2 regions of the Methylopila henanensis genome follow, and region 1 is predicted to be linked to the other one. Evidence: predicted binding sites of a transcription regulator. Region 1 holds the regulator's gene; the other holds the start of a gene.

Region 1 (15,040 bases):
AATCCGGTACACCGTGGCCGGCGGCATGTTCGCGAGCGCGCGGCCGACGCGGCTGGCCTTCAGGCCGAGCCGATCGAGGATCGGCCGGGGAACCGGACAGTTCGGCCCATAGGTGAACTGGTAGAACGCGCCGCCCGGCTTCAGATGGCTGAAAGCGCCGTCCAGAATCATGATCACCTTGCGGGGCTTCATCGAGAGCAGCGGCAGCCCGCTCACCACGGCGCCGGCCTTTTCGCCGTCGAACAGCGCGACGTGGCGCAGCGCGGAGGCGTCCATCCAGAGCGTGCGCGCCTCGGGGAAGCGAAGCTGCAGCAGCGTCGCGAACTCGGAGCCTGTCTCGATCAGCGCCAGCCGATGCTCCGGGACGCCGCGTTCGAGCAGCGCCTGGGTGAAGACGCCGGTGCCGGGCCCGAGCTCGATCACGGCGCCGACGTTCCGGTCGATCTCCGCGGTCATCACCCTCGCGAGGGTCGCGCCGGACGGAAGGATCGCTCCCACGCGCAGAGGAGCGGTCAGCCATTCCCTGATGAAGGTGAGGCCGTCGAAGGTCGTCGTGACGTTCATGGACTGGTTCCTGTCGGTCGCGGAGCGGACGGGGGAGCCGCTTCAGCCGCTTGGGAGACAGAACCGTGAGGCGCCGAAAGGTTGCTTTGGATTGCGTGTTGTTAAGAGATGTTTCCGGCTGGAAGCGAGGACCCTGACGTCCTCCGAATATTTCTTAACATCTCTCAATCCAACGCAACCGCGCCGCGGCGCATGGTTTCGGTCAGACGGCGAACGACGCGGCGGCTCGAGGGCCACCGGGACGTCGCCGAAACGAAACCGGGAGCGCCGCATGAGCCTTTCGAAAGCAATCGTCGCCCGGCTGGTCCGGACCGGCTGCCTCGGAGCGTCGCTGATGCTCACCTCGGAGGCGATGGGAGCCGTCGTGGTTTCAGGCGAGACAGTCGTGGCCGAGGCCTGCGCGGCCGCCGGGCCGGCCTGCGGAGGCGAGTCATGATCCGCTGGCCGACGTGGAGAGGCCTGCGCTGGCTGGCGCTTCTGCTGCTCCCCTTGCCCGCAATGATCGGCTACGCCGAGAGCCGCGACCCGATCGCCACGATGACCAAGATCTCCAACAGCGCCGCCAAGGGCGACCGCCTTCCCATGGCCGCCGAAGCGGATGGCGCGCAGACGTTCTGCGCGCCTGACCCTCGGGGCCGCGCCGGGAGCGTCTGCGCCGGCCGGAGATAGACGAGATCGGATCAGGGAGCCCCATTCACTGATCTGATTGGCGGTCGGCGGCATGTCCCCACCGACGACCGCTAAGGCCACCGAAGGCGACCAGGAGCACGGGCGCCTTCGGTGGCCGCACGCCTTGCGGCGCGGTCGCGCTCACGCGGCCCCGCTTTCCCGCTTTTGAAAATCCGGCGCCGCATCCCGATATCAGGGCCACGATCGAACCCTGAGGAGACGGCGATGACCACTGCGACCGAGCGTGCGGTTCTGGCGGGCGGATGCTTCTGGGGCATGCAGGACCTGATCCGCAGGCAGCCGGGCGTGGTTTCGACCCGCGTCGGCTACACGGGCGGCGACGTCCCCAACGCCACCTACCGCAATCATGGAACCCACGCCGAGGCGATCGAGATCGTCTACGACCCGGCCGTGACGAGCTTCCGGCGCATGCTGGAGTTCTTCTTCCAGATCCACGACCCGACCACCCTGAACCGGCAGGGCAACGACGTCGGCCTGAGCTATCGCTCCGCGATCTTCGTCCTGGACGACGACCAGAAGCGGATCGCCGAGGAGACCATCGCCGACGTGAACGCCTCGGGGCTGTGGCCGGGCAAGGTGGCGACCGAGATCGCGCCGGCCGGCCCGTTCTGGGAAGCGGAGCCCGAGCATCAGGACTATCTCGAGCGCTATCCCAACGGCTACACCTGCCACTTCATCCGGCCGAACTGGCGGCTGCCCGCGCGCGAGGAGGTCCGCCGCGCCGGCTGAGCGGCCGCATCCGCGCGGGACGCGGCGGCGCGGAAGCGCCGTCGCCGTAAACGCGACGTTAACCCTTGCGGAACACATCTAGAACAGGTAGATATCTGTTCATGATTTGTTTTTGACGTCGCGGAGCCGGACATGTTGACCCGCAAGCAGTACGAGTTGCTGCGCTTCATCCATGAGCGGCTGAAGGAGACCGGCGTTCCCCCCTCGTTCGACGAGATGAAGGACGCGCTGGACCTCAAGTCCAAGTCCGGCATCCACCGCCTGATCATGGCGCTGGAGGAGCGCGGCTTCATCCGCCGTCTGCCGAACCGCGCGCGCGCCCTCGAGGTGCTGAAGCTTCCCGAGGCCGCGGCGCCGCCGGTGTCGCGCCCCGCCGGCCGCTTCACCCCCAGCGTCATCGAGGGCAATCTCGGCAAGGTCCGCCCGGCCCGTCCTCCGGCAGCGGAGGAAGACGAGGACGAGCGCATGGTGGCGATCCCGGTCATGGGCCGGATCGCCGCGGGCGTGCCGATCGAGGCCATCCAGGCGAAGAGCCACACCATCGCGGTGTCGCCCGACATGCTTTCGGCCGGCGAGCATTTCGCCCTCGAAGTGCGCGGCGATTCGATGATCGAGGCCGGCATTCTCGACGGCGACCTCGTGCTCATCCGCAAGCAGACCGTGGCCGACACCGGCGACATCGTGGTGGCGCTGGTGGACGACGAGGAGGCGACGCTGAAACGACTGCGCAAGCGCGGCGCTTCGATCGCTCTGGAAGCGGCGAACCCGGCCTACGAGACGCGCATCTTCGGTCCCGACCGGGTCGCGATCCAGGGCCGGCTTGTTGGGCTGATCCGCCGCTACTGATCGTCTGCGGCCCCCTGCTCGTCGGGCTCCTCCGGGACTTCGGTGGGATCGACGGCGTCTGACTCAGCGGAGGTCGGCGCGCGGCGCGGCGCGAACTGCAGTCGGAGAGCGACGTCGGGAGGGGGCTCGAAGCCGGCCGGCGACCACGGCCTGTCGCCTCCGGGCGTTCGTGCGGCTGTTCCTAGGAAGCGAGGGCCGTCGCGCTTGAGTTCGAGCGCGCCGGTCGCGGCGAGCGCGCGGCGGTCGACGACCGCGGCGCGGTCGAAGCAGGCGGGCGGCGCCTCGAGTCGCGTCACAACCAGCGTGGCGCGCCGGCAGTCCTCCTCGAATGCGCGCGGGTCCCAGACCAGCGCGGCGACGCCTCCGTCCGCAAGCGGCGCGACGCAGCCATAGGCGTCGCAGCGGCCTGCTCCTGCGGTCCGGCGGGCGCCTGAGGGCGGGCTTGGCGGCCCTTCGCCGTCGGCCGCGAGCCAGACCTTGGCGGCGAATCCGCTGCGCCCGGCGCCGACGAGCGCGAGCTTTCCGTCCGGCCCGCGCACCGCCATGGAGCGCCCGGCCGGATCGATCACCACGTCGGGCCGCGTCGGCCAGGCCGCGAGCGCGAACGCGGCGAGAATAGGCGCGACGGCGAGAAAGCGCAGCGGCGTCCGCCACAGGCAGAGCCAGCAGATCCCGAGCGCGAACAGGAGAAGCGAGGCCTCGCCGAAGGCGCCGGTCGCGCGCTCCGCGCCGGGCCAGGACGCGACGGCGCGGGCGATCGCGAGCACGCCGTCGAGGCCGAGGCCCATCAGCCGCCACCACGGCCCGTCGAGGCCGAGCGGCGCGAACAGCAGCCCGCCGACGACGCTCGGCATCACGATCAGGCTGATCAGCGGCGTCGCGAGCGCGTTGCCGGCGAGCGCATAGGGCGTCACGCGGTGGAAGTGGTAGGCGGCGAAGGGCGCTGTCGCGAGCCCCGCGACGAGGGTGGTGACAAGCGCGACCGCCGCCGCCGTCCCGAGCCAGCGGATCGCCGCGCCGAGCCGCGTCGTGGATTCGGGACGTTCGCGGCGGCGCGGCCAGGCCTCGAAGGTCGCGATCAGCGCGGCGACCGCGGCGAACGACATCTGGAAGCTCGGCCCGAGCAGCGCGTCGGGCGTCAGCGCCGTCACCGCGAGCGCCGCGAGCGCGAGGTTCCGCGGCGTCAGCGCCGGCCGGCCGATCAGGATGGCCGCGAACACGACGGCCGCCATGAGGAAAGCGCGCTGGGTCGCGACCTCCGCGCCGGAGAGCGCGAGATAGAACGCGGCCCCGCCGAGCGCCGCGACGGCTGCGATCTGCTTCACCGGCCAGCCGAGCGCGACGGTCTGCGACAGCGCGAGCGCCGCGCGCAGCAGCCAGAACAGCACGCCCGCGACCAGAGCCATGTGAAGGCCCGAGATCGAGAGGATATGGCTGAGGCCGGCGGCGCGTAGATCGTCGTCGACGTCCTGCTGGATGGGGCCGCGCACGCCCGTCACCAGCGCCGCCGCGACAGCGGCCTCGGGACCGCCCCCGATGGCCTGGACCACCCGTTCGGTCAGGCGGGCGCGCAGGCGCTCGACCGCGGCGGAGACCCGCTCCAGCGCCGTCTCCTCCACCGCCGGAGCGAGGCGCCGGACGTCCTTCGGCTGTGCGCCGGTCGCGCCCACGCCCTGGAAGAACGCGACGCGCGCGAAGTCGTAGCCTCCGGGCCGCACCGGGCCCTGCGGGGCGCGCCAGAACGCGGTCAGCGACACGCGGTCGCCGGCGTCGAGCGAAGGTTCCCGCCCGATCGTCACGCGCACCCGTCGTGGCGTCCCGGAGGCCTTGAGGTCGCCGAGCCGCTCGACCGCGACGGTCACGCGCCGCATGCCGCGGTCGCGGGGCTCGATCAGGACGACGCGGCCGACGACTTCGGCGCGCTGGGCGCGGGCGAGCTGCGGCGCCTCCGCCCGCACGGCTGCGATCTTCGCGGCGAGAAAACCGAGCGCGCCCGCCGCCAGCCCGAGCGTGACGCCGAGCGCGATGAAACGCCGCCGCGCCGCGATCACGCCCATGACGGCCGCTCCTGCGAGCAGGCTCGCGGCCCAAAGCTGCGGCTCTTCCGCCGCGGCGAAATAGACGATCACGCCGACGCCGAAGGCGACCGGAAACCAGAGCGCCGGCCGCCCGAGCTCGATCTCTTCGGCGAAATGGGCCGCGAACCAGCCACGGGCGGCCCGGAGGAGGCCAAGCGTGCCGCTGTCGCCGACGGAGCGCGCGCCCGGCAGCGCGATCGCCCGCGCGCCCCGCTTCCGCCCGTCGTAGCCCGGCTGCCCGCCCATGGCCGCGCTGTTTCCCCTGCTTGCGGCCCATGCTACACGGGCGCGCCTTCGCGCGAAGCGGCTTTGTCGCAAGCAGGCTTTTCACCCCTGAGCAGTTTTGAGACCGCCCGTGACCGAGACCGTCGTCACCCGTTTCGCGCCCTCGCCCACCGGCTTCCTGCACATCGGCGGCGCCCGCACCGCGCTGTTCAACTGGCTGTTCGCGAAATCGCTCGGCGGCAAAATGCTGCTGCGCATCGAGGACACGGACCGGGCGCGCTCCACCGAGGAAGCGATCGCGGCAATCCTCGACGGCCTGACCTGGCTCGGCCTCGACTGGGACGGCGAGCCGATCTTCCAGTTCGCCCGCGCCGCCCGTCACCGCGAGGCCGTGGAGCAGATGCTGGCGGCGGGCCGCGCCTACCGCTGCTACGCCACGGCGCAGGAGCTCGAGGAGATGCGCAGCCTCGCCCAGGCGGAAGGCCGCCCGCCCCGCTATGACGGGCGCTGGCGCGACCGGCCGGAGAGCGACGCGCCCGCGGGCCGTCCCTCCGCCATCCGCCTCAGGGCGCCGACCGAAGGCGAGACCGTGGTGGACGATCTGGTGCAGGGCCGCGTCGTCATCCCCAACAAGGACCTCGACGACCTCGTGCTGCTGCGCTCGGACGGAACGCCGACCTACATGCTCGCGGTCGTCGTCGACGACCACGACATGGGCGTCACCCATGTGATCCGGGGCGTCGACCACCTCACCAACGCCGCCCGGCAGACCCAGATTTACGAGGCGCTCGGCTGGGCCGTGCCGAAGATGGCGCACATCCCGCTGATTCATGGCCCCGACGGCGCGAAGCTGTCGAAGCGCCATGGCGCGCTCGGCGCCGAAGCCTACCGCGAACTCGGCTTCCTGCCCTCGGCGCTGCGGAACTACCTCGCCCGGCTCGGCTGGAGCCACGGCGACGACGAGATCTTCTCGACGGAGCAGGCGATCGAGTGGTTCGACATCAGGGACGTCGGGCGGTCGGCCGCGAGGTTCGACATGGCGAAGCTGTCGAACCTCAACGGGCATTACATGCGTTCGACGCCGGACGACGAGCTGCTGGCGACCCTGAAGGCCTCGCTGCCCTATCTGCCGGGCGGCCCGGAAGCGGCGCGGCGGCTGGACGAGACCGGGCGCTGGCCGGCGCTCGCGACCGCCCTCCCCGGTCTGAAGGAGCGCGCGAAGACCCTTGTCGAGCTTATCGACGGCGCCCGGTTCCTGATCGACTCGCGCCCGCTGGCGCTGGAGCCCGCCGCCGAGGCGCTGCTGACCGACGACGCCCGCGCGCTGCTGGCGAAACTCGCCGACCGGCTCGAGGAAATCACGGACTGGAGCGCCTCCGCGGCGGAGGACGCCGTGCGCGCTCTGGCGGAGGAGGCCGGCGTCAAGCTCGGCGCTCTGGCGCAGCCGCTCAGGGCGGCTTTGACCGGCCGCAAGACCTCGCCCGGCATCTTCGACGTGCTGGTCGCGCTCGGCCGCGAGGAGAGCCTCGGACGCATCCGGGATCAGGCGCTATCGTGATCAAACATTGAGGATCGGCCTGCCCGCTTGCGCGCCACGCCCTATTTGCGCCGCAACAAAACTTGGGCTACGCCAATCGAAGTCCTCCTAAAGTCGTCCCTGCCCACGGCGCTTCCCTCCCGGGGCCGGACGTCGCCCGCCCGAGGACTTCCATCGGCATCCCAACGACGAAGGGCATGGCGCATGAGCGACGCGAACGGAACGCTGAAGGTTGGGTCCGCCGAGCTGGATCTCCCCGTACGACACGGAACGGTCGGCCCGGACGTCCTCGACATCCAGACGCTTTACAAGCACACGGGGCTGTTCACCTACGATCCCGGCTTCACTTCGACCGCGAGTTGCGAGTCGAAGATCACCTTCATCGACGGCGACGAGGGCGTGCTGCTGTACCGCGGCTACCCCATCGACGAGCTGGCCGAGAACGGCGACTTCCTCGAGACCTGCTACCTGCTGCTGCACGGCGAACTGCCGACCTCGGCCCAGAAGGCCGAGTTCGACCGGCTGGTGACGCGCCACACCATGGTCCACGAGCAGATGTCGCGGTTCTACTCCGGCTTCCGCCGCGACGCGCACCCGATGGCGGTGCTCTGCGGCGTGGTCGGCGCGCTGTCGGCGTTCTATCACGACTCGACCGACATCACCGATCCGGACCAGCGCGAGATCGCGGCCATCCGCATGGTCGCCAAAATCCCGACGCTTGCCGCCATGGCCTACAAGTATTCGATCGGCCAGCCGTTCGTGTACCCGCAGAACGCGCTCGATTTCTCGGCGAACTTCCTGAACATGTGCTTCGCGGTGCCGTGCGAAGAGTACAAGGTGAACCCGGTCCTGGCGCGCGCCATGGACCGCATCTTCGTGCTGCACGCCGACCACGAGCAGAACGCCTCGACCTCGACGGTGCGCCTCGCCGGCTCCTCGGGCGCCAATCCCTTCGCCTGTATCGCCGCCGGCATCGCCTGCCTGTGGGGGCCGGCGCATGGCGGCGCGAACGAGGCGGCCCTGAAGATGCTGTCGGAGATCGGCACGCCCGACAACGTCGAGAAATACGTCAAGAAGGCCAAGGACAAGAACGACCCGTTCCGCCTGATGGGCTTCGGGCATCGCGTCTACAAGAACTACGATCCGCGCGCCAAGATCATGCAGAAGACCTGCCACGAGGTGCTCGGTGAGCTCGGCATCAAGGACGATCCGCTGCTCGAGGTCGCGATCCAGCTCGAGCAGATCGCGCTCAAGGACGACTACTTCGTCGAGAAGAAGCTCTATCCGAACATCGATTTCTATTCGGGCATCACGCTGAAGGCGATGGGCTTCCCGACGGACATGTTCACCGTGCTGTTCGCGGTGGCGCGCACCATCGGCTGGATCGCCCAGTGGAAGGAGATGGTCGAGGATCCGAGCCAGAAGATCGGTCGCCCGCGCCAGCTCTACACCGGCGCCGCGTTGCGCGATTACGTCCCGATCGACCAGCGCCGCTGATCGGTGGGCCGCGCGCCCTCACGTATGTGAAGTCCAAACGCCCGCGGGTCCCGCGGGCGTTTTTTTCATTCAGGGTCCACGTCGCTTGGCGGCCCAGGCGACCAGAGTGGCCTCCGCGGCCCGTTCGGACGGCGCGACGCCGCCTGGCAGCCTCATGGCTTCGTCGAGCCTGCCGAGCGCGTCGCGTTGGGCGCGCCGCTCCGGCCCGTCGCGCAGAAGCGGCGCAAGGGCGGATGCCAGCTTCTCTGGCGTGGCGTCACGATGGACAAGCTCCGGTATCGCCCGCTCGCCGAGGATCAGGTTCGGCAGCAGGATGAAGGGCGCCTCGATGCGGATGAACGGTTTCAGCAGCGGCGCGAACCATTCGAGCTTGTAGGCCGCTGCCATAGGTACGCCGGAAAGCGCCAGTTCGAGCGTCACGGTGCCAGACGCCGCGAGCGCCGCCTGCGCCTGCCGGAAGGCCGCGAGCTTCTCCGCCTCGCCCGTCACGATGGTCGGCCTCAGCGGCCAGCTTTCCGACATGCGGACGATCTCCGGCGCAAGGCCGGGCGTGGTCGGTATGGTGACGGCGGCTGTTTTCGCGTCGACGCCAAGACGACTCAGGGTCTCGCCGAACAGCGGCATGTGCCGATGCGCGACGCCTGCCCGGCTGCCGGGCAACACGACGAGGCGCGCCACTCCCTCCGCTCCCATGTCGGCGCGCTCGCCCGGGCTCGGACGCAGGTCGGCCAGCCGCTCGATCAGTGGATGGCCGACATATGTGCAGGCCGGGCCACCCAGGCGCCGGTGCGCCTCCGGCTCGAACGGCAGCAGCGCGAGGACGTGATCGACGTACGGCCGCATGGCCGCCGCGCGCCCCGGCCGCCAGGCCCACACGCTCGGCGACACGTAGTCGACGATTGCGAGGTCCGGCAGCGCCGCGCGGACGAGCCGCGCCACACGGTGCGTGAAATCCGGACTGTCGACGATGACGAGCAGATCGGGCCGCCGGGCGATGACGGCGTCGGCGGTCTGCCGGATGCGCCGGAGCAGCGTCGGAAGCCGGGCGATGACGGGCCCGATCCCCATCACCGCGATGTCGTCCATCGCAAAAAGGGTTTCGACGCCTTCCAAGAGCATGCGCGGACCGGCGACGCCGAAGAACGCGGCGTCCGAGGGCAGCCTCGCCTTGAGCGCGCGGACGAGGTCGGCGCCCAACGCGTCGCCGGACCGCTCCCCTGCGACGACCGCGACGGACCGCGGCGTCATGGCGCGCCGAACGCCGCCTGCGGCACGCCCGCGAGGAACAGGCCGGAGCTGTCCGCCAACTCGACGATCCGGGCGCGTTCGGCGAGAAGCACGCCGCCCGCCGCCACGGCGACGCCGGTAAGCCCGGCCGCGGCCGCCAGTTCGATCGTCCGCGGACCGATCGCGGGCAGGTCCACGCGCAGGTTCTGGCCGGGCTTCGGCGCCTTCACCAGCACCCCGCCCCGCCCCTCGCGCTTGATCCGGCCTTTCTCCGCCAGCCGGGCGACGCGCCGCAGCATCATGTCGGTGCCCTCCGCAGCCTCGACCGCGACGATGCGGCGGCCGATGGCGACCGCGGCCTGGCCGACGTCGTAGGGCCCGAGCGCCGCGAGCACCGCGAGGCCCGCGGCCACAGAGGTCGCGTCGGCCGCGGTGGCGTCGCGCGCCCCGAGCAGGCCTTCCGAAGCCGTCAGCCCGGGCGCAGCCTCATGGGCGCCGATCACCTCGTAGCCCCGCGCCGCCAGAAAACCGATCACGCCGCTCAGCAGGTGATCGTCGCCGGCCGACATCAGCCGCCGGATCTCGGGCATGCTGATCAGCCCGGTCATGTCCAGCCGGATGTCGCGCAACGCCGGCCTCTGCACCCCGCCAACGAGCACGAGCTGCTTCGCGCCCACCTTCTCGAGCAGCTTGAGCAGCTTGCCGATCTCGCCGAGGCCGAGCCAGGCGTGGGGATAGCGCTCGATTCCCTTGTCGGCGGAGCCGCGGAGCGCGAGGAGGAAGACGTCGCGGCCTGCGGCGCGCGCGCCTTCCGCGACCTCGAGCGGCAGCGAGCCCGATCCGCAGATCAGGCCGAGCGGAGCGAGCGTCACGCCCGCGCCGCGGCGTCGCCGGACTGCGGCGTGCAGATCGCGCGCTCGCCGCCGGTCTGGAGAAAGGCGACCATGCGCTCGACCAGCGGAGACCCGGCATGCTCGGCGGCGACCGCTGCCGTTCGTTCCGCGAGCGTGCCTTCGGACGATTCGAACACGCTGCGGAAAGCGCGGCGCAGCGCGTGGATGGCGTCACGCTCGAAACCGCGCCGCCTGAGGCCGACGATGTTGAGGCCGGCGAGCGTCGCACGGTTGCCCGTCGCCATGCCGAAGGGGATGAGATCGTTCTCAAGCCCCGTCAGCCCTCCGACGAAAGCATGCGCTCCGATGCGGACGTTCTGATGCGCGGCCGACCCGCCGCCAAGAATCGCGAAGTCTCCGATCGTCACGTGGCCCGCCACCATGACGTTGTTGACGAGGATGACGTCGTTCCCGATCCGGCAGTCGTGGGCGACGTGCGATCCCGCGAGCAGAGCGCAGCGGTCGCCGATCTCCGTCAGCATGCCGCCGCCCTCGGTCCCCGGATTGATCGTCACGTTCTCGCGGATCAAGGCGTCGCGGCCGATCACGAGCCGGCTGGGCTCGCCCCGGTACTTCAGGTCCTGCGGCTGGTGCCCGACCGACGCGAACGGGAAGATCTGCGCGCCCTCCCCGATGACGGTGCGGCCGTCGACGGCGACGTGGCTGCGGAGCACGGAACCCGCGCCGATCTCGACCTCGGGGCCGATGGCGCAGAACGGGCCGACGACCACGTCGTCGGCCAGCCGCGCGCCTTCCGCGACGAAGGCGGTCGGATGAATTTCAGGCATCAGGTCTCCCGAACCGGAGGGGATCAATCGTGGACGAGCATGGCGGAGACCTCCGCCTCGCAGACGATCTTGCCCTCGACCTTCGCTTCTCCGCGGAACCACCACATGTTCGCGCGCTTCTTGATCTGGGTCATGTGGTAGCGGACCACGTCGCCCGGCACGACCGGCTTGCGGAACTTGGCCTTGTCGATCGTCATGAAATAGACGATCCGCGGCGAGCCGGGCGCGACGCGCGCCGAAACGCACATGGCCCCGGCCGTCTGCGCCATGCCCTCGATCAGCAGCACGCCCGGCATCACCGGCGACTGCGGAAAATGGCCTTGGAAGTGCGGCTCGTTGAAGGTGACGTTCTTGATCCCGACGCCCGAGCGGTCGCCGTCGATCTCCTCGATCCTGTCGACGAGCAAAAACGGATAGCGGTGCGGCAGGTAGGCCATGATGGTCTGGATGTCGATGGCGCTCAGCGTCCTGGGCGTCTCGTCGGCCTTGGCTTCCAAATCGGTCATGATGGGGAACCTTCAGGCGCCTCGGACTGCGGCCGGGACCGGCCTTCCGAGGCGATGCGCTTCAATGTCGTCATCTCGCGAAACCAGTCGCGGACGGGTTTGGCGGGCGTCCCGCCCCAGCGCGCGCCGGGCGGAACGTCCTCGCGGACATTGCTGGAGCCTGCGATCTGCGCGCCCATGCCGATGCGGACATGGCCGACCACGCCGACATGGCCGCCGAGCACGACGAAATCCTCGAGCGTGACGCTGCCGGAGATGCCGACCTGCGAGACGATCACGCAGTGGCGCCCCACGACGACGTTGTGGGCGATCTGCACGAGGTTGTCGATCTTGGAGCCTTCGCCGATGACGGTGTCGCGGTTGGCTCCCCTGTCGATGGTGGTGTTGGCGCCGATCTCAACGTCGTCCTGAATCACCACCCGCCCGATCTGGGGCACTTTCAGATGGCCGCCGGGGCCCATGGCGAAACCGAATCCGTCCTGCCCCACACGCGCGCCCTGATGCAGGATCACGCGGTCCCCAATCAGGGCGTGGACGACGGTCGCGCCGGGACCGAGAACGCTGTCGCGCCCGATGCGAACGTCGGGCCCGACGACGGCGTTGGCGCAGATCACCGCGCCGCGGCCGATCTCGGCGCGCGGGCCGACGACGGCGCCGGGATCGATCGTGACATCAGGCTCGAGCCGCGCGTCGGGATGCACGATCGCGCCGGGCGCGACGCCTGCTCCGAACACCGGCTGCGGCCGGGAGGCTGCAGGATAGAGCGCCGCGGCCACGCGCGCGAAAGCGCGATAGGGCTCCGGTGAGACAAGGGCGACAAGTCCGGCCGGCGCGCGGTCCAGGAACTTTGGGGCGAGCAGGCAGGCTCCCGCCCGACTTTCGGCGAGTTCGGCCGCATAGGCGGGATTGTCGAGAAAGGTGAGGTCGGCCGGCCCGGCTCGATCGATCGGACCGATCCCGGAGATCGCGAGCCCGTCCGCAGCGCCGGCGGCGAGCGTAGCCCCGGTGATGGACAGCAGCCGGCCAACGTCGAGCGGTTCGGGCTTGGGGAAGAAACGCGGTTCGATCATGTCGCTCGATCGGCGGAGGCCGCCGACGAAAAACGGGCGGCGAAGCATGGCTCGCCGCCCGTTTAGAAGATTTTTGGTCCGGCCGAAAGCCGTCTGTTAGAAGCGCGTGCCGCCCGAGAAGCGGAACACCTGCGTCTCGTCGTACTTCTCCTTCGACAGCACCTTGGCGAAATCGAAGCGGATCGGGCCGAGCGGCGAGGTCCAGAGCAGCGAGGCGCCGATCGAAGATCGGATCTTCTTGCTGTCCCGGTCGTTCACTTCGATACCGCGATAATCCGTGATGCCTTCGTAGCCGAACACCGTGCCGGCGTCCGCGAACACCGCGCCCTTCAGGCCCAGTTCCTTCGGCAGGCCGTAGATCGGGAACTGCGCCTCGAGCGAGCCGCCGAAGTAAGTGGTGCCGCCAAGCGGATCGTCGTTCGGGCTGCCGATGGCCGGATTGCCCGTCCCAACGTCGCGCGGGCCGAAGCCCTGCGGCTCGAAGCCGCGAACGAGGTCCGGACCGCCCGAGAAATGGTCGAGAACGCGCAGGTCATCCTTGCCCCAGGCGGCGATATGGCCGCCCTGGACGCGCGCGATACCCACAAGGTCGTCCCAGTACAGCGACTGGTAGTACCGCGTGTCGAAAGTGGCGCGCGCGAACTTCACGTCGCCGCCGATACCGGCGAGATCGCCCTTCAGCTCCGCGTAGATGCCGGAGCGGGGATCCCGCGGGTTATCGAGCGTGTTGTAGATCAGCGAAAGACCGGCGAGCGAGGTGAGCGTCTTGCCCTCTGCCTCGAGCAGAGCGACCGACGCGCGATCATCGTTCAGAGTGCCGTCCGAGTTCCGGATGTCGTAACGACCTGGGACGCGCAGATCCTGCTGGTAGATCTGGTAGCGCGTGCCGATCGTGATCTCCTCGGTGACGGGGAAGCCGAAGCGCAGCCCGCCGCCGTAAGTGTTGATCCGATAGGACGAGTAGTCGGTCTCGTCGCGCTCCTTGGCATAGAGATCGATGCCGGCGGAGACGCGCGATCCGAGGAAATACGGCTCGGTGAACGAGAAGTCGAAGCCCTGCACGTTCTGGCCGAGCTGCGCCGCGATGCGGGCGTACTGGCCGCGGCCGAGGAAGTTGCGCTCGCCGAGCGCGACCTCGCCGATGATGCCGTCCGAGGTGGAGTAGCCGCCGGCGATCGAGAACTCGCCGGTCGGCTGATCCTCGACGTCCACATTGACGATGACGCGGTCGGGAGACGAGCCGGGCTCGGTCGAAATGCGGACGTTTTTGAAGAAGCCCAGCGCCTTGAGACGACGCTCGGCGCGATCGATGAATATCTGGTTGTAGGCGTCGCCCTCGCCGAGGTCGAACTCGCGGCGCACGACGTAGTCGCGCGTCCGGGTGTTACCGCGCACGTTGATGCGCTCGACATAGACCCGCGCGCCCTCCTCGACCACGTAGGTGAGGTTGATCGAACGGCCTTCGAGGTTGCGGTCGCCGCGCGGGCGGACCTGCGCGAAGGCGTAGCCGCGCGAGGCGAGCTCAAGCGAGATCGCCTCAACCGACTTGTCGACGTCCTGCGCGCTGTAGACCGAGCCGGAGCTCGAAACGACGCGGCGCTGCAGCGTCGAGGCGTCGATCTCGGGCACGCTCGATTCGACGTTCACCGCGCCGAAGCGGTACTGCTGGCCTTCGTCCACCACGATGTTGATCGTGAAGGCGTTGGTCTCGCGGTTCAGATCGGCGTTGGCGGAGACGACGCGGAAGTCGGCGTAGCCGTGGTTCAGATAGAACCGGCGGATCAGCTCGAGGTCCGCGTTGATGCGGTCCGGATCATAGACGTCCGACGTCTTCAGCCAGCTCAGCCAGTTCGACTCGGTGGTCGTCATCTGGTCGCGCAGGGTGCCGTCAGAATAGGCCTGATTGCCCTCGAAATTGATCGAGCCGATGTTGGTCTTGCCGCCTTCCTTGATCTCGAAGACGAGGTCGACGCGGCCGTTCGGCTGGGCGATCGTCTTCGGCTCGACGCTCGCCTCGTAGCGGCCGGAGCGGCGGTAGATCTCGCTGATGCGCTGGGTGTCCGCCTGCACGATCGCCGGGTTGAACGGCCCGCGCGGCTTGGACTGCACCTCGGCCGCCAGCACCGCGTCCTTGACCTTCGAGTTGCCCTCGAACGCCACGCGGTTGATGACCTGGTTCTCGCTCACCGACACGACGATCCCGCCGCCGGAGCGCGAGACGCGGACGTCGGAGAACAGGCCGCTGGCGTACAGCCCGCGGATGCCCTCGTCGATGCGGGCCTGATCGAGCGGTCCGCCGGTGAAATAGGAGCGCACGGTCTCGGCATCGACGCGCTGGTTGCCGCGCACGACGATGCTGCTGGCGCGCTGGGCGTGCGCCTCGGAGACGC
Region 2 (15,040 bases), on a different contig from region 1:
GACGTAGACGAGGATCGGCACCAGCAGGAAACCGCCGCCGATGCCGAGCACGGCGCCCACGAAGCCCACGAAGCCGCCGAGGCCGATCAGCGGCAGGACGCTGACGTAGATCATCGAGCGCTGGAACCGCATCTTGAGCGGCAGACGGTCGACGAGCGAGAGCCGGCCCGACCGGCGGGGGGCAGGCGCTGCGGACGGGCGCCGGGTGAGCGAGCGCACCGACTCCACCAGCATCAGACCGCCGATCGCGCCGAGCAGCACGACGTAGGACACGGCGATGATCGCGTCGAGCTGGCCGGCGTCGCGCATGGCGTTGAAGAACCAGACGCCGATCCCCGTTCCGGCCACGCCGCCAGCGAGCAGCACCGCACCGAGCTTCACGTCGAGCGCCCGTTTTCGCCAGTAGGACAGCACGCCCGTGAAGGCGGAGGCCGCGATCTGCGGGGCTTCGGAGGCGACGGCGACGGCGGTCGGAATGCCGATGAAGATCAGCAGCGGCGTCATCAGGAAGCCGCCGCCGATGCCGAACAGGCCGGAGATGAAGCCGACCGCGAGCGCCATGCCGATCACGAGCAGCACGTTGACCGGTAGCTCGGCGATCGGAAGGTAGATTTGCATGGGCCGTGATCGACGAAGAGCGCGCGCCGACGCTCACGGCCCGGCGCGGGCGCGATGAACGGGCGAGTTCCGCCCGTTAGGTCCCGCCCCGGCCCGCCTTGTCAACGGTCCGGGCTGCGGCGCGGCTCAGCGCAGCGACGCCGGCGTGGCCCGCGCCGAGCGGGCGGAGGAGCCGGAGGCCTGGTCCCATCCGCCGGGGGGCGTCGGGGCCTCGTTGGCGGAATCGTCCACCACGCGGGCGCGGAAGGCGTCGGTCGCCTGCTGGGCCGCGGTCAGGTTGGCGCCAAGCGCCTTGGCGACCTCGTCGCGCTTCCGTCCGGCGTCCTGGTCGCCCTGGCGGCTCGCGAGCGCGAACCACTTGTAGGCTTCCGCGAGGTCGCGCTTGCCGCCGAGGCCGCGGGCCTGCAGCACCGCGAGATTGTACTGGCTGTCGGCGAGGCCGCGTTCGGCCGCCATGCGGAACCACACGCTGGCGGCGCCGAAATCGGGCTTGCCGAGCCCGCCCTCGGCGTAGATCACGCCGAGATTGTGCATCGCGCGGACGTTGCCGGAGGCGGCGGCCTGTTCGTACCAGCGCCGGGCGGTGAGGATGTCGCGCGGCACGCCGCGGCCCTTTTCGTACATGCTGCCGAGCCGGTGCTGCGCGGGAGCGAGGCCCTGCGCCGCGGCCTTTTCCAGCCAGCGGGCGGCCGCCGCGGCGTCCGCGGGAACGCCGCGTCCGTCGAGGAAGCGGTCGGCGATCTCGAGCTGCGCCGACGGGTCGCCCTGAACCGCGCGCATCCGGAGCGTCGCGCCGCCGATCGAGTCCGGAAGCGCGTCCGGATTGGCGGATCGGTTGATGGAGCCGGTCGTCAGGCCGTCGGCGGAGGTCGACGGGGGCTCGAACTTCTGCGGCGCGGGCCCGAGGGTCTGCGAGAACGCGAAGTCGGTCATGTCCTTCGCGGGCGCGCGCGGCGGAGAGAGCTGCGCGCCGGGTTTCGGCGCGGCGGACGGCTCGGACGCGGTCGGCGGCGGGACCGGGTCGGCCCGACGTTCGGCGAGCGGCGCGGGCTCCGGCGCCTCCTGACGCCGGGCCTCGGCCCGCGGCGTCTCGATCTCGGGCGCGGCGGCGGGGGCGGGGGCCGCGGCCTGGGGCGCGGCCGGCACGACGAGGTCGGACTGCGGCGAATGCGCTGTGGGCGCCGACTCGGCGGGATCGTCGTGCAGGGAGTTCGCGAGCTTGACCACGCCGAGCACGATCAGCGCGGCGGCGAGGGCGATCACGATAGGACGCCGGCGCGCCTTGAGCGTCGACACGAGCCCGGTGACGTCCGGCAGGCGAACGCCTGGCCCCTTCGCCCTCTTCGCTTTCGCGGACGGACGCGACGGCTCGTCGTCCAGCTCCGACGACGGCTGGATCGCCGCGCGCCGGGCGGCGGCGATGAAGGAGGCGGCGCTCGGCGCGGCGGCCGGCGTATCGGGAGCGGGCTCGGGCGCGCGGACCGTCGGCGCGGCCGGCTCCATCGGCAGGTCGAAGACGTCGTCTTCGATCGGCGCGCGCGACGCGGTGATGGCGGGAGCCGCGGTCGCCGGCGCGGCCACGGGGGCCGCCGCGCGGACGCGGACCGGTTCGGGCTCGTTCTCGATGGCTTCCGCCATCGCGCGGCGGGCGGCGGCGCGGGCCGCTTCGATCGGGTCGACCGCGGGCGCAGGAGCCGTAAGCGGGCGGTCGTCGTAGGCCGGACGCTCCGCGGGCCATCCGCCGGCGGCGAGCGCGTCCATGCGGTCGGCCAGACGGTCGAGCGTCATGCGGACTGCGTCGAGCGTGTCGGCGGTGCGGCGGTCGTTGCGCACGGCCGCGGCGCGAAGTTCGCCGAGCGCCTCCGCGAGGTCGAGCATGCCGACGCCATGGCCGCCGGCGGGCTCGCCGCTGTCGCGTTCGACGAAGCTTTCGCGCACCGCGTCGGCGGCGGCCTGGCCCGCGTCGCGCGCGACGGCGGCGCAGCTCTGCTCCACCCGCGCCGCGAGCGCGGCGAAGCCGGCGTTGAGGTCGTCGATCCGGCCGTCGGTGCGGTCGAGATTGTTGATAAGGCCGACGATGCGCTGCTCGATCCCGACCAGCGCGTCGGGCCCGGCGGACGGGCCCGCGGCGGTCGCGACCAGATGCTCGGCGATGCCGCGGACGGCCTCCTCGATCCGTTCGAACGAGGAGCCGCGCGCCTGCGCGGCGACGGCGACGTCCTCGATCTGGGTGGAGAGGTCGGAGACCCGCTCCGAGAGCGCCAGCACCGCCGGGGCCGCCGACGGGCGCTCGGCGAGCTGCTGCGCGAGCGATTCGATCCGACGGCCGACGGCCTCGATCCCGTTCGGCTCCGCGAGCGCGGCGAGCTCGTTCCGGACGGCGTCCGCGATCCGCTCCACATCCGCGGCGCGCGTCAGCGCGGCGGCGGCCAGCGAATCCATCTTGCCGTGCAGCGACTCCACCTTGCCGGACAGGGAGGCGAGCGCCGGGTGCGCCGCAGCCGGCTCCGCCAGCTTGCGGGCGATGGCGTCCACCTTCGGCCCGACGTCCGCCAGCCCGCTGTTTTCCGCGAGCGCGTCGATCTTGCCGCTCAGCGCCTCGACTTTCTCGGGCAGCGCCTGCAGCTTGGGGGAGACGCTGCCGCGCTGGCCAAGCTGCGCGGTCAGCGCGTCGAGGCGCTGCGCGAAGGCGTCGAGCGCGGGCGCCGGCGACAGCGCCTCGATCTCGGCCCGGAGCACGCTTTCCATGCGCGCGGAGTCTTCGCTGCGCCTGGCCGCCGCGGCCTCCTGCTCGTCCAGCCGCGCGACCAGAGCCTGTATGTCGGAAGCGAGGCCATCGACGGCCCCGACCTTGGTGAAATGCGCGAGCTCGCCGCGGATGTCGTCGATGTGGCGGGCGAGCGTCTCGATCGCTTCGGCGTTGGAGGGGCCGATGGCCTCGAGCTGGCGCGAAAGCCCGGTGACCTCCTCGGCGAAGCGGGCGAGCATCTGCGGGCTCGCGGCGTCGTTGCGCATGCGGTCGACTTCGACCACCAGCGCTTCGATCGCCTTGAGCGAGGTCGGATCGAGCCTGGCGGGGCGCTCGGCGTCGCAACGCGCGGCGACCGAGGCGATCTCGCGGAGCAGGCCGTCGACGTCCGAGCGGGTCGGCAGGCCGTCGACCGCGCCCGCGAGCGCCTCGATCTGGCGGCGCATGTCGGCGATCACGGCTTCGTTCGCCGACAGCGCGGGCGCGACGGAAGCCGGCTCGGGTTTCGCGGCCGCAGGCCGGACGTCGCGCGCGTCGAGGTCCTTCTGGCGGGCCGCGATCTCCGCGAGCGCCGAACGGAGCGTCGCCGGCCGCGGGGCGTCCGGCGGCGGCGCGGCGGGGCGGGGCGCGACGCTCGGGGCCTGTTCGCCCTCGGCGCGGCCGGCCCAGCGGGCGAGGCCCTCGAGCGCGTCCGTCAGCCGGTCTTCGGTCTGGATGTTGCGGCGGGCGAGCATGTCGACGAGCTGCTCGAGGTCGCGGCGCGGCGCGCTGCTGGTCTCGCCGCGGCTGGCGGCCAGGCGCTTCGCGAGCCGGTCCAGAGCGGAGCCGGCCGGAGCCTCGTCCTCGGCCGGCGCGGTCGCATGTCTCTGGTCGCTGAAGCTCATCGCACCACCCCGGGGCGGCCCCCCGTCCCGTCGCGGTCCGGCGCCGCGACGTGCTGGGGGCTCGTGGGCGACGCGTTGGTGCGGCGCCTAATGCAATGTTAACGGATAGGGTAAACAACCCGTTAATTTCGCGGTTAACGCGCTTGGCGCTCAAGGCGAATCGGGAAGGGGAAGCGGATGGCGGCGGCTCCCGTAACGCGCAAACGGCGGATGTCCGCGTGACGCCTCGCGGGACGGGCGTGTTCGCCATCTACCGGCGGGCGTTCGCGCTGCTGGGCGAGGAGCGGCGCCTCGGCGTCGCGCTCGCGGCCGGAAACGCGGCGCTCGCGCTCGCGGCCTTCGCGGAGCCGGTGCTGTTCGGGCGCATCATCGACAGCCTCGCCGGCGGCCGAGCCGGCGAACTGCCGACGCTCGCGGCGGCCTGGGCGCTGATCGCGCTCGCCGCCATCGCCGGGCGGGTGGCGGTCGGGCTGAACGCCGACCGGCTCGCCCACCGCCGCCGGCTCGTGGTGATGACGGAGGTTTTCGGCCACGCGCTGTCGCTGCCGCTCAGCTACCACCGCCGCACCCATTCCGGGCGCATCGTGAAGGCGCTGACGCAAGGCGCAAACGCGCTGGCCGACGTGTGGCTGCTGTTCTTCCGCTCCGGCTGCGCCACGCTGATCGGCCTCGTCGCGCTGCTGCCGGCGAGCCTGATGCTCAACCCCTGGCTCGGCGCGATCCTGATCGCGCTCGTCGTCCTGTTCGGGATCGCGATCACCCTGCTGCTGCGCAAGACGCAGAGCCGGCAGGAGAACGTCGAGGCCTACCACTCCGACCTCGCCCAGCACGCCGCCGACGCGGTCGGCAACGTCGCGGTGGTGCAGAGCTTCGCGCGCATCCGGGGCGAGATGTCCTATCTCGGCGGCGTGATGCAGCGGCTGCTCGACGCGCAGATGCCGGTGCTGTCCTGGTGGGCCTATGCGGCGGCGGCGACGCCGGCCGCGGGCACGCTCACCGTGCTCGGGGTCGTGCTCGCCGGCGCCGCGCTCAACGCGCAAGGGCTCGCGAGCGTCGGCGACATCGTGGCCTTCGCGGCGCTCGCCACCCTCGTCATCGGCCGGCTCGGCGAGGCGGTGACGCTCGTCAACATGCTGCTGATGAACGCGCCCAAGATCGGCGAGCTGCTGGCGCTGGTGGACACGGCGCCGGACGTCGCCGACGCGCCGGACGCCCGCGACCCCGGCCGGCTTTCCGGCGACGTGGCGTTCGAGGACGTGTCCTTCGCCTATGAGCCCGGCCGGCCGACGCTGTCCGATGTCTCCTTCCGCGCCCGGCCGGGCATGACCGTCGCGCTGGTCGGCGCCACCGGTTCGGGGAAGTCGACCACGCTCGCGCTGCTGCACCGCGCCTTCGACCCGCAGGCGGGGCGGGTGACGATCGACGGGACCGACATCCGCGCGATGACGCTCGACGGGCTGAGGCGCAACGTCGGCGTGGTGTTCCAGGAGCCGATGCTGTTCGCGCGCACGATCGCCGAGAACCTCCGTGTCGGGCGCGCGGACGCGACCGACACGGAGCTCGAGGCCGCCTGCGAGAAGGCGCAGGTGCTCGACGTGGTGCGCCGCCTGCCGGACGGCTTCGCCACCCCGCTCGGCGAGCGCGGGGCCTCGCTCTCGGGCGGCGAGCGCCAGCGGCTCGCGATCGCGCGCGCGCTGCTCAAGGACCCGCCGATCCTCGTGCTCGACGAGGCGACGAGCGCGCTCGACGCCGGCACCGAGGCGAAGGTGCAGGCGGCGCTCGACGCGGCGCGGGCCGGGCGCACCACGCTGGTGATCGCCCACCGCCTCGCGACCGTGCGCAGCGCCGACCTCGTGCTGGTGTTCGAGCGCGGACGCATCGTCGAGCGCGGCTCGTTCGAGGCGCTCGCCAACGCCGGCGGCCCGTTCGCGAAGCTCGTCGCGGCGCAGGCGTTAGCGCAGGCTGTCGAGCACGCGAAGTCCGGCTCCGACGTCGTCGTGACCCCTGCGTGATTGGCATCCGGGCACTACGCAGGTACAACGTCAGGTGAGATCGGCAGGCTGTCATGCGCCGTGCGCGTCGGGGGACGGCGCCGTCGGGGCCGCCTCCCACAGACGCATCACGAGTACGATGGCGCCCATGCTTCATTCGATCCGCCGCCGCGCGCTGGTCTGTTTCGCCGCGGTCCTTTCGATCGCCGCCGCTCCGGCCTCCGCCAAGCCGCTGCTCGTCGCCGACATCGCGACGGGCCAGGTGCTCGAGGCGCAGGACGCCACCACGCCCTGGTATCCGGCGTCGCTCACCAAGCTGATGACCACCTTCGTGGTGCTGCAGGCGATCAAGAACGGCCGGCTCTCGTCCTCCACGCCGCTCGTCTACACCGCCCGCGCGCAGGCCGAGCCGCCCAGCAAGATGGGCTTTCAGGTCGGCCAGACCGTGACGGTCGACGACGCGCTCAAGATGCTGATGGTGCAGTCCGCGAACGACATCGCCTTCCTGCTCGCCGAGGGCGTCTCGGGCAGCGTCGAGGCCTTCGTCGCCGAGATGAACCGCACGGCGGTCCAGATCGGCATGACCAACACCAATTTCGTCAATCCCAACGGCCTGCCGGTGCGCCCGGGCCCGGACCTGCAGCGCACCACCGCGCGCGACATGGCGGTGCTCGCGACCGCGCTCTACCGCAATTTCCCGGACCGCGCCGACCTGTTCTCGCTCGACGCGATCCAGATCGGCCAGCGCGTCATCCGCAACCACAACGGGCTGATCGGCCGCTATCCCGGCGCGGACGGCATGAAGACCGGCTATGTCTGCTCGTCCGGCTTCAACGTGGTGGCGACCGCGAGTCGCGGCGGACGCCGGCTGGTGACGGTCGTGCTGGGCTCGCCGACGCCGCTGGAGCGCTCCGAGACCGCGATCGACGCCTTCGAGCGCGGGTTCGCCGCCCGCTCCGCCGTCGGCACGCTCGCGACCCTGCCCACGGTCGCGCCGGCCTTCCCGATCGACCTGCGCGAGGAGATGTGCGGCAAGTCGACCGCCAAGTTCCGCGCCGCGCGCAAGTACGATCCGAACGGCCATCCGTGGCGGCCGATCCTGATGTCCAAGACGCAGGTGAACCCGGTGATGGTCTACGCCACGCCGGCGCCGAACGCGCCGGCGGTCGCCGCCAAGCCGAGCGGCGTCGACGAAGACGCGCCGACCGCCTACGCCCCGAACGCCGCCGCGTCGTCGGCGGTGGTGCCCGGCGCCGCGGTGAAGCCCGGAAGCGCCAAGGTGAAGTCGCTCAAGGCCGACAAGCCGGTGAAGAAGCCCGCCGCCAAGCCGACGAAGGCGACCAAGGCCGCCGAGGCGGAGAAGAAGGGCCGGGTCAAGATCGAGCTCGATCCCAAGACGCCGCCGCGGAAGACGCTGGGCGCCGGCCCCACCGCGGCTTCGAACGGGCCGACCCCGACGCCCGGTTCGGTCTACCGCAACGCGCAGCCGCCGTCGGGCAAGTCCGCCTTCTGAGGGCGGGTCCGCAAAGTATGCGTCGCCACAGGCGAAGTCGTCATGCCCGCCTTCGCGGGCATCCACGACTTCGATCGCAGGGCTGTACGCACAAGGAAGTCGTGGATACCCGCCTTCGGCGGGCCTGACGGCAGGCGGCGCGGCACCGAGGCGATTTCCGAACAGGTTGGGCGGCCTGCGCGCGCTGCGCCGCGACGTTCCGCTTGTGTTCCGGTAACCTTCTCCCGCTACATCGGGAGCATGAGCCTGTCCGCGATTCGCATCCTCGGCGTCGATCCGGGCCTCCGCCGCACCGGCTGGGGGATCATCGAGGCTGACGGCAGCCGGCTGTCCTTCGTGGCCTCCGGCGTCATCGTCCCGGACGACGCGCTGGCGCTCGCGGAGCGGCTCGCGGCGATCCACGCCGGCCTGTGCGCGGTGCTCGCCGGGCATGCGCCGCATGAGGCGGCGGTCGAGGAGACCTTCGTCAACAACAACCCGTCGGCCACGCTCAAGCTCGGCCAGGCGCGCGGCGTCGCGCTGCTGGTGCCGGCGCTCGCGGGGCTCACGGTGGCGGAGTACGCGCCGAACCTCGTGAAGAAGACGGTGGTCGGCGCCGGCCATGCGGAGAAGCGCCAGATCCAGGCCATGATCGGCGTGCTGCTGCCGAAGGCGACGTTCAAGAGCGCCGACGCCGCCGACGCGCTCGCGGTCGCGATCTGCCACGCCCAGCACCGCGGGGCGCGCGCCCGCATCGCCGCCGCGACGAGGATGACCGCATGATCGGCAAGCTGACGGGCAAGGTGGACTCGGTCGGGACCGACTGGGCGATCATCGACGTCGGCGGCGTCGGCTATGTCGTGCACTGCTCCGCCCGGACGCTCGGGCGGCTGCCGAAGGCCGGCGAGATCGCCCGGCTGTCGATCGAGACTCATGTGCGCGAGGACCGCATCCAGCTCTTCGGCTTCATGGCCGATCTGGAGCGGGAGTGGTTCCGGCTGCTGAACACCGTGCAGGGGGTCGGAACCAAGGTCGCGCTCGGCGTGCTTTCGGTGCTCGACGCGCCGGAGCTCGCGACCGCGATCGCGCTGCAGGACAAGGCCGCGATCGCCCGCGCGCCGGGCGTCGGCCCCAAGGTCGCGGCGCGCATCGCGGCCGAGCTCAAGGACCGCGCGCCGCTGTTCGCCGACGTCGACCCCAATCTCGGGCGGCTGGCGGCGGGCGACGGCGCGGAGCCGAAGCGCGGCCCGCAGCCGGCGCGGGACGCGGTCTCGGCGCTGGTCAATCTCGGCTACGCCGCTCCGCAGGCGAGCGCCGCCGTCGCCGCCGCCATGCAGTCCGCGGGGGAGGGCGCCACCACCGAGCAGTTGATCCGGGCGGGCCTCAGGCAGCTCGCGGGCTGACGCCGGCGAGACGGCGGCGGAGGCGCGTGAAGACCGCGAGGGCCCGGCTGACCGGCCGCAGGGCGGCGTCGCCGCGGGCGATCGCGTCGCGCGCGAGATCGTCGATGTCGGCGAGGTCGCGGAGGCTGGCGCGCTTCGGGTCGAACACGTTGCGCAGCCGGTCGGTCGCGGCGACGCGCTCGCTCCACGGGCGGCCCCAGACGGCGAGCGCGAAACGGTCGTTTTCCTCAGCGTAGCGCGCCGAAAGCTGGGCCGCGAGCGCCGGGTCCGGCCCGAAGAACGCGGTCTCGTTCCAGCCCCGCTCGGCGAGGGCGGCCTCGAACGCCATGGAGTAGTCCATCAGCGCCTTCGGATCGAAGCCGCGCTCGTTGAGCCGCCGGCGGATCGTGAGCGCGGCCTCAATCGCCTTCGGCCCCGGCGAGGCGTTGCGGTAGGACCGGTCGTCGAACCCGCGCGCGTCGACGTCGCCTCGGCCAACGGTTTCGAGAAAGTCCTCCACGAGCCGCCCCTTCACCGCCTCGAAGCTCTTCAGCGTCAGGTCGACGTCGTCGGCCTCAATCATGTGGCGGAACACGCGCCAGGGCGAGAAGTTGGGGTTCTGCTCCGGGGAGGCCGAGGCGATCCAGCGGTTGAAGGAGCGCGTCAGCCTTAGGCGCTTGGCGTGCTGGGTGTAGGTGGCGTTGATGCGGTCGGGCGTGTCGCGGACGTAGCCGATGATGTGCAGCCGGACGCCGCGGCGCGCGAAGAACTGCCGAACGAAGGCGAAGCGCTCGGCCTTGGCGAAATCGGTGCTGAGCGATTCGCGCGTGATCAGCAGGTCGCCGTCCGTCGCCGCGAGATGACGGCCGAGCCAGCGCCACGAACGCGTGACGGGGGCGGCGGGGTCCTGCTCCAGCGGGAGATGGCGGGCGAGCTGGCGGCCGGTCATCGCGATGGTGCGCGGCGGAAAGGTCGGCAGCCCGAGCCCGCGCGCCTCGATGACGTCGCGCCGGTTCTGCAGGAAGCCCTGGATCGTCGTTGAGCCGGTCTTCGGCGTGCCGACATGGAGATGGCAGATGCGCAAGCCGTCCTCCCCCGCGCGGAGCCGCCGCGTGGGCAGGCGGTTTCGCGGACCGGGCCGATGCCGTATCACGAATGCGACTGTTTCGCACCGATCGGCCGCATGACTTCGCAAAGCCCCGTCCGCGACGCCCATCTTCGCGACGACGACGCCCTCGACGCGTCGATCCGTCCGCAGACGCTCGCCGACTTCACCGGCCAGCGGCAGGCCCGCGAGAACCTGTCGGTGTTCATCCAGGCCGCCAAGGCGCGCGGCGAGGCGCTGGACCACGTGCTGTTCGCAGGCCCCCCCGGCCTCGGCAAGACCACGCTGGCGCAGATCGTCGCGCGCGAGCTCGGCGTCGGCTTCCGCGCCACCTCCGGCCCGGTGATCGCCAAGGCCGGCGACCTCGCGGCGCTGCTGACCAATCTCGAAGAACGCGACGTGCTGTTCATCGACGAGATCCACCGGCTCAATCCGGCGGTGGAGGAGATCCTCTATCCCGCGATGGAGGATTTCCAGCTCGACCTGATCATCGGCGAGGGGCCGGCGGCGCGCTCGGTGCGCATCGACCTGTCGAAGTTCACGCTCGTCGGCGCGACGACCCGCGCCGGCCTGCTGACCACCCCCCTGCGCGACCGGTTCGGCATCCCGCTGCGGCTCAATTTCTACGAGATCGACGAGCTGGAGCTGATCGTGCGGCGCGGCGCGCGGGTGCTCGGCGTCGCCATGAGCCCGGAGGGCGCGCGCGAGATCGCGCGGCGCTCGCGTGGCACGCCCCGCATCGCCGGCCGGCTGCTCCGGCGGGTGCGCGACTTCGCCTCCGTGTCCGGCGAGGCGACAGTGTCGCGCGAGAGCGCCGACCGGGCGCTCCGCCTGCTCGACGTCGACGATCTCGGGCTCGACGCCATGGACCGCCGCTACCTCTCCACGATCGCGACCAACTATGGCGGCGGCCCGGTCGGCGTGGAGACGATCGCCGCGGCGCTGTCGGAGCCGCGCGACGCGGTCGAGGAGATCATCGAGCCTTATCTGATCCAGCAGGGCTTCATACAGCGGACGCCTCGGGGGCGCATGCTGACGGCCAACGCGTTCCGGCATCTCGGCCTCGCCGCGCCGGCCGCGCCCGCCCAGGCGCCGCTGTTCGATCTCGACGAGGAGCAATGACGGCAAATCTCGAAGACGGCGTCGGAGGTCGCCTCGACGGCGTGCGCCACGTGCTGACGCTGCGCATCTATTACGAGGACACCGACTTCTCGGGCGCCGTCTACCACGCCAACTACCTGCGCTACATGGAGCGCGGCCGCACCGAGATCCTGCGCGCGATCGGCTTCGACCACCGCGTGCTGTGGGAGACCGAGCGCGAGGGCTTCGTCGTGCGCCGCATGACGGTCGATTACCTCAGGCCCGCGCGCATGGACGACGTCGTCGCCGTCACCACCTGGGTGCACGAGGTCAAGCAGGCGTCGCTGACGCTCGGCCAGTCGGTAACGCGCGATGGCGAGACGCTGGTGACCGGGCTCGCCGTCTGCGCCTATGTCCGCGACGGCCGGCCGGTGCGGATGCCGCTCGCGATGCGCGAGCAGATGGCGCGGACGGAGTAGCCCTCAGCCCTTACGGGCGCGCGACAGCATGTTGCGGAAGCCGCGCGACTTCGGGTCGAGCACGGCCATGAAGATGGTCGAGTTGCAGAGGTTGCGGCGCCGCACGATCGCGATCACCACGCCCCAGACGCCGCCCTGGCCCATCACCGGCCCGCCGCTGTCGCCGCGGCACACCGCGCCGCCGGAGACGCCGAACGCGACCGCCGTCGGCCCGTCGGTGACGACCTCGGCCGAGACGTTGGCGAGGCGGAGCTCGCCGCTCGAGCCTTCGTCCGACGGGTCGGTGAGCCCGGCGCCCGCCAGCACCGAGCGGGTCTTCGCGGCCTTCAGCGGCTGCGCCGCGATCCGGATCGGCCGGCGGTCGCGCGGCGCGGGCCGGGCGAGCTTCAGGATCGCGAGGTCGGCGCCCAGCAGTTCGGGGCGCGGGTTGTCGGCGTCGCCGCGGCCCTGGAAGTCGGGGTGCATCGCGCCGGCCGCCACCTGCACGGTCGGCCCCGGCCGGCCGTCGCCCTCGAAGAACTGCGCCACCACCACGCTCGGGCCGCCGAGGTCGGCGAGGCAATGGCCCGCGGTCAACACGAGATTCCGCTCGATCAGCACGCCGGTGCAGTTGCCGACCTGCGCGCGCGACCGGCCTGTGGGCGTCAGACTGGTGATGAACACCGTCGCTCGCGTCAGCCGGTCGCCGGCGGGGGCGGGGGAGCCGCCGGAAAGCGCCAGAGCCTGCTGCGGCGCGAGGACGGCGAGGCCCGCAGCGGCGAGAACGCAAAACACGATGAGGCGCATGCAGGAAATCCGGTCGGGCGCGGCGCGGCGCGGAAAGGGTCGGGTTTCAGGCCGCACCATGGCATGCGGAACGTCAAAGGTCCGTTCCAGTCGCCGTGATTTCGGCCGCCGGCTGTCACATGTGTCCGTCGAGCGACAACCGGCTCAGTCGAGCGCGCGGCGCATGCGGCGGAAGCCGTCCGACGCGGGATCGATCGGCGCGATCGCGATCCGTGCGCTGCAGCCGCCACGCGGGCGCAGGATGGCGGAGACCACGCCCCAGACCGCGCCGTCGCGGCTCGCGAGCGCCCCGCCGCTGTCGCCGCCGCAGGCCGGGCGGTCGACGGACGCAAAGGCGACGCGGGCGCCGGACCCGGTCGAGAGCCGGACGGCGCTTGGCCGGAAGCTCTTGAGCGCGCCGGAGCGCGCGCCGTCGCCCGGACCCGCCCGGCCGACGCCCGTCATCGCGGCCGTCGCCGCGGCGGCGGCCTCCACGTTTCCGCTTAAGGAGGCGGGCGTCGCGCCGGCCACGGGGCGCGCTAGCTTCAGAAGCGCGAGGTCGGCGGCGATCTCACGCTGGCGCGTCTCCGGCTCGCCGGGACGCTCGCGCCAGCCGATCACATGGCCGGGATGGCGGGCGAACCGCAGGACGGGGAGGTGCGGCGGAATCGCGCGGCGGTTCTCATAGCCGAAGACCGCCACCTGCGCCGGCCCGGACGCCGCGTCGAGGCAGTGGCCGGCGGTCAGCACCACGTCGGGCTCGATCAGCACGCCGGCGCAGTCCGAGATGCGGGCGCGGCCGTCGCCGGTGGGCGTGACGGTCTGGACCGCGACGGTCGCGGCCTCCAGCCCCGCGGCGGCGAGGGGATCGCAGGCGAAGACGGCGAAGACGGCGAGGGCGAAGGCGCGCATGGCGTCCGTCTTAGCCGTCGGCGGCCGGCGAAGCGAGCGGCCGGGCGAACCGCGACGGGGGAGCCACGCCGCAAGCCGGTAACGTCGTCTTAACCTTGACGAGCCATTAACGAAGGGTGCCCCTGTGGGATCGGGTCGCAGTTTCAACACATTGACGCGCGACTAGCGCGGTCGTTCCGGTCCTGTTGGCGTCGATGGCGCGCGGCGCGCGGGCGGTCGAGGCCGCCGCGCGGCGCCGGGCCGGAAGTCGCGGCGCGGCCGCGGAGCGTGGAGACGAACGGACGATGCCAACACCCGACATGTCCTTGCTGGGCCTGTTCCTACAGGCGCACTTCGTCGTGAAGTTCGTCATGATCGGGCTGCTGGCCGCCTCGGTCTGGTGCTGGGCCATCGTCATCGACAAGCAGCTTCTGTTCTCGCGCAACGGCCGCAACATGGACCGTTTCGAGAAGATCTTCTGGTCGGGCCAGAGCCTCGAGGAGCTGTACCGCTCGCTGTCCAACCGTCCGAACACCGGCATGGCGGCTCTGTTCGTGGCGGCGATGCGGGAATGGAAGCGCTCCTACGAGAGCGGCGGCCGGTCCGTCGCCGGCCTGCAGCAGCGCATCGACAAGGTGCTGGACGTGACGATCGCGCGGGAGACCGAGCGGCTGGAGTCGAAGCTTCTGGTGCTCGCGACCGTGGGCTCGGCGGGGCCGTTCATCGGCCTGTTCGGCACGGTCTGGGGCATCATGACGGCGTTCCAGTCGATCGCGGCGTCCAAGAACACCTCGCTCGCGGTGGTCGCGCCCGGCATCGCGGAGGCGCTGTTCGCCACCGCGATCGGCCTCGTCGCGGCCATTCCGGCGGTCATTTTCTACAACAAGTTCTCCAGCCAGGTGACGCGCCAGGCGAGCCGGATGGAGGGCTTCGCCGACGAGTTCTCCGCGATCCTGTCCCGCCAGATCGACGAGAGGGCCTGATCCGATGGGGATGAGCGCCGGCGGAGGCGGAGGCGGATCGCACGGCGCGCGCCGTCGGCGGCGCACGCAGGTCATGTCCGAGATCAACATGACGCCGATGGTCGACGTCATGCTGGTGCTGCTGATCATCTTCATGGTGTCGGCGCCGCTGCTGACGGTCGGCGTGCCGATCGACCTGCCGCAGACCTCCGCGAACCCGCTGAACGAGGAGAAGGAGCCCCTCACCATCACGGTGAACACCAAGGGCGAAGTCTTCCTTCAGGAGACGCAGGTGCAGGTCGAGGAGATCGCGCCGCGCCTCATTGCCATCACGAATTCCGGCTACGACGAACGTATCTACGTGCGGGGCGACAGGAACGTGGTCTACGGCCAGGTGATGAAAGTCATGGGCACGCTGTCCGCGGCGGGTTTCCGCCGGGTCGCGCTCGTGACGGAACTCGAGCAGGGGAGCTGAGCGGACGCCCATGCGCCCAGGCCTGGTCACCTCTGCGGCCGCTCACGCGCTGATCCTCGCCTGGGGAGTGGTGAATCTCGGAACGGCCAAGCCGTTCGAGGTGTCGCCGACGGAGTCGCTTCCGATCGAGATCCTGACGCCGCAGGAATTCGAGGCCATGACCAAGG

What was found. The regulator LexA, encoded in region 1, represses DNA repair genes until DNA is damaged. The targets are predictions, from matches to a motif close to TGTTCNNNNTGTGTTCNG.
Region 2: a site for LexA is predicted at 7,951-7,968, ahead of ruvC (crossover junction endodeoxyribonuclease RuvC). Genes of this name have one in related genera too.

The regions. Positions count from the first base shown of each region.
Region 1 is NZ_JBHUER010000001.1:277,687-292,726, reverse strand. It holds gene ACFSCV_RS01420 (class I SAM-dependent methyltransferase) at 1-564, opposite strand, end outside; gene ACFSCV_RS01415 (hypothetical protein) at 836-1,000, shown strand; gene ACFSCV_RS01410 (hypothetical protein) at 997-1,233, shown strand; gene msrA (peptide-methionine (S)-S-oxide reductase MsrA) at 1,459-1,983, shown strand; gene lexA (transcriptional repressor LexA) at 2,116-2,829, shown strand; gene ACFSCV_RS01395 (ComEC/Rec2 family competence protein) at 2,823-5,153, opposite strand; gene gltX (glutamate--tRNA ligase) at 5,263-6,690, shown strand; gene gltA (citrate synthase) at 6,874-8,166, shown strand; gene lpxB (lipid-A-disaccharide synthase) at 8,236-9,414, opposite strand; gene ACFSCV_RS01375 (LpxI family protein) at 9,411-10,265, opposite strand; gene lpxA (acyl-ACP--UDP-N-acetylglucosamine O-acyltransferase) at 10,262-11,074, opposite strand; gene fabZ (3-hydroxyacyl-ACP dehydratase FabZ) at 11,098-11,580, opposite strand; gene lpxD (UDP-3-O-(3-hydroxymyristoyl)glucosamine N-acyltransferase) at 11,577-12,650, opposite strand; gene bamA (outer membrane protein assembly factor BamA) at 12,747-15,040, opposite strand, start outside.
Region 2 is NZ_JBHUER010000010.1:600,452-615,491, reverse strand. It holds gene ACFSCV_RS16060 (sulfite exporter TauE/SafE family protein) at 1-618, opposite strand, end outside; gene ACFSCV_RS16055 (hypothetical protein) at 745-4,251, opposite strand; gene ACFSCV_RS16050 (glucan ABC transporter ATP-binding protein/ permease) at 4,470-6,263, shown strand; gene ACFSCV_RS16045 (serine hydrolase) at 6,391-7,755, shown strand; gene ruvC (crossover junction endodeoxyribonuclease RuvC) at 7,996-8,517, shown strand; gene ruvA (Holliday junction branch migration protein RuvA) at 8,514-9,137, shown strand; gene ACFSCV_RS16030 (hypothetical protein) at 9,118-10,200, opposite strand; gene ruvB (Holliday junction branch migration DNA helicase RuvB) at 10,300-11,343, shown strand; gene ybgC (tol-pal system-associated acyl-CoA thioesterase) at 11,340-11,780, shown strand; gene ACFSCV_RS16015 (S1 family peptidase) at 11,784-12,566, opposite strand; gene ACFSCV_RS16010 (trypsin-like serine protease) at 12,711-13,457, opposite strand; gene tolQ (protein TolQ) at 13,742-14,419, shown strand; gene tolR (protein TolR) at 14,424-14,873, shown strand; gene tolA (cell envelope integrity protein TolA) at 14,884-15,040, shown strand, end outside.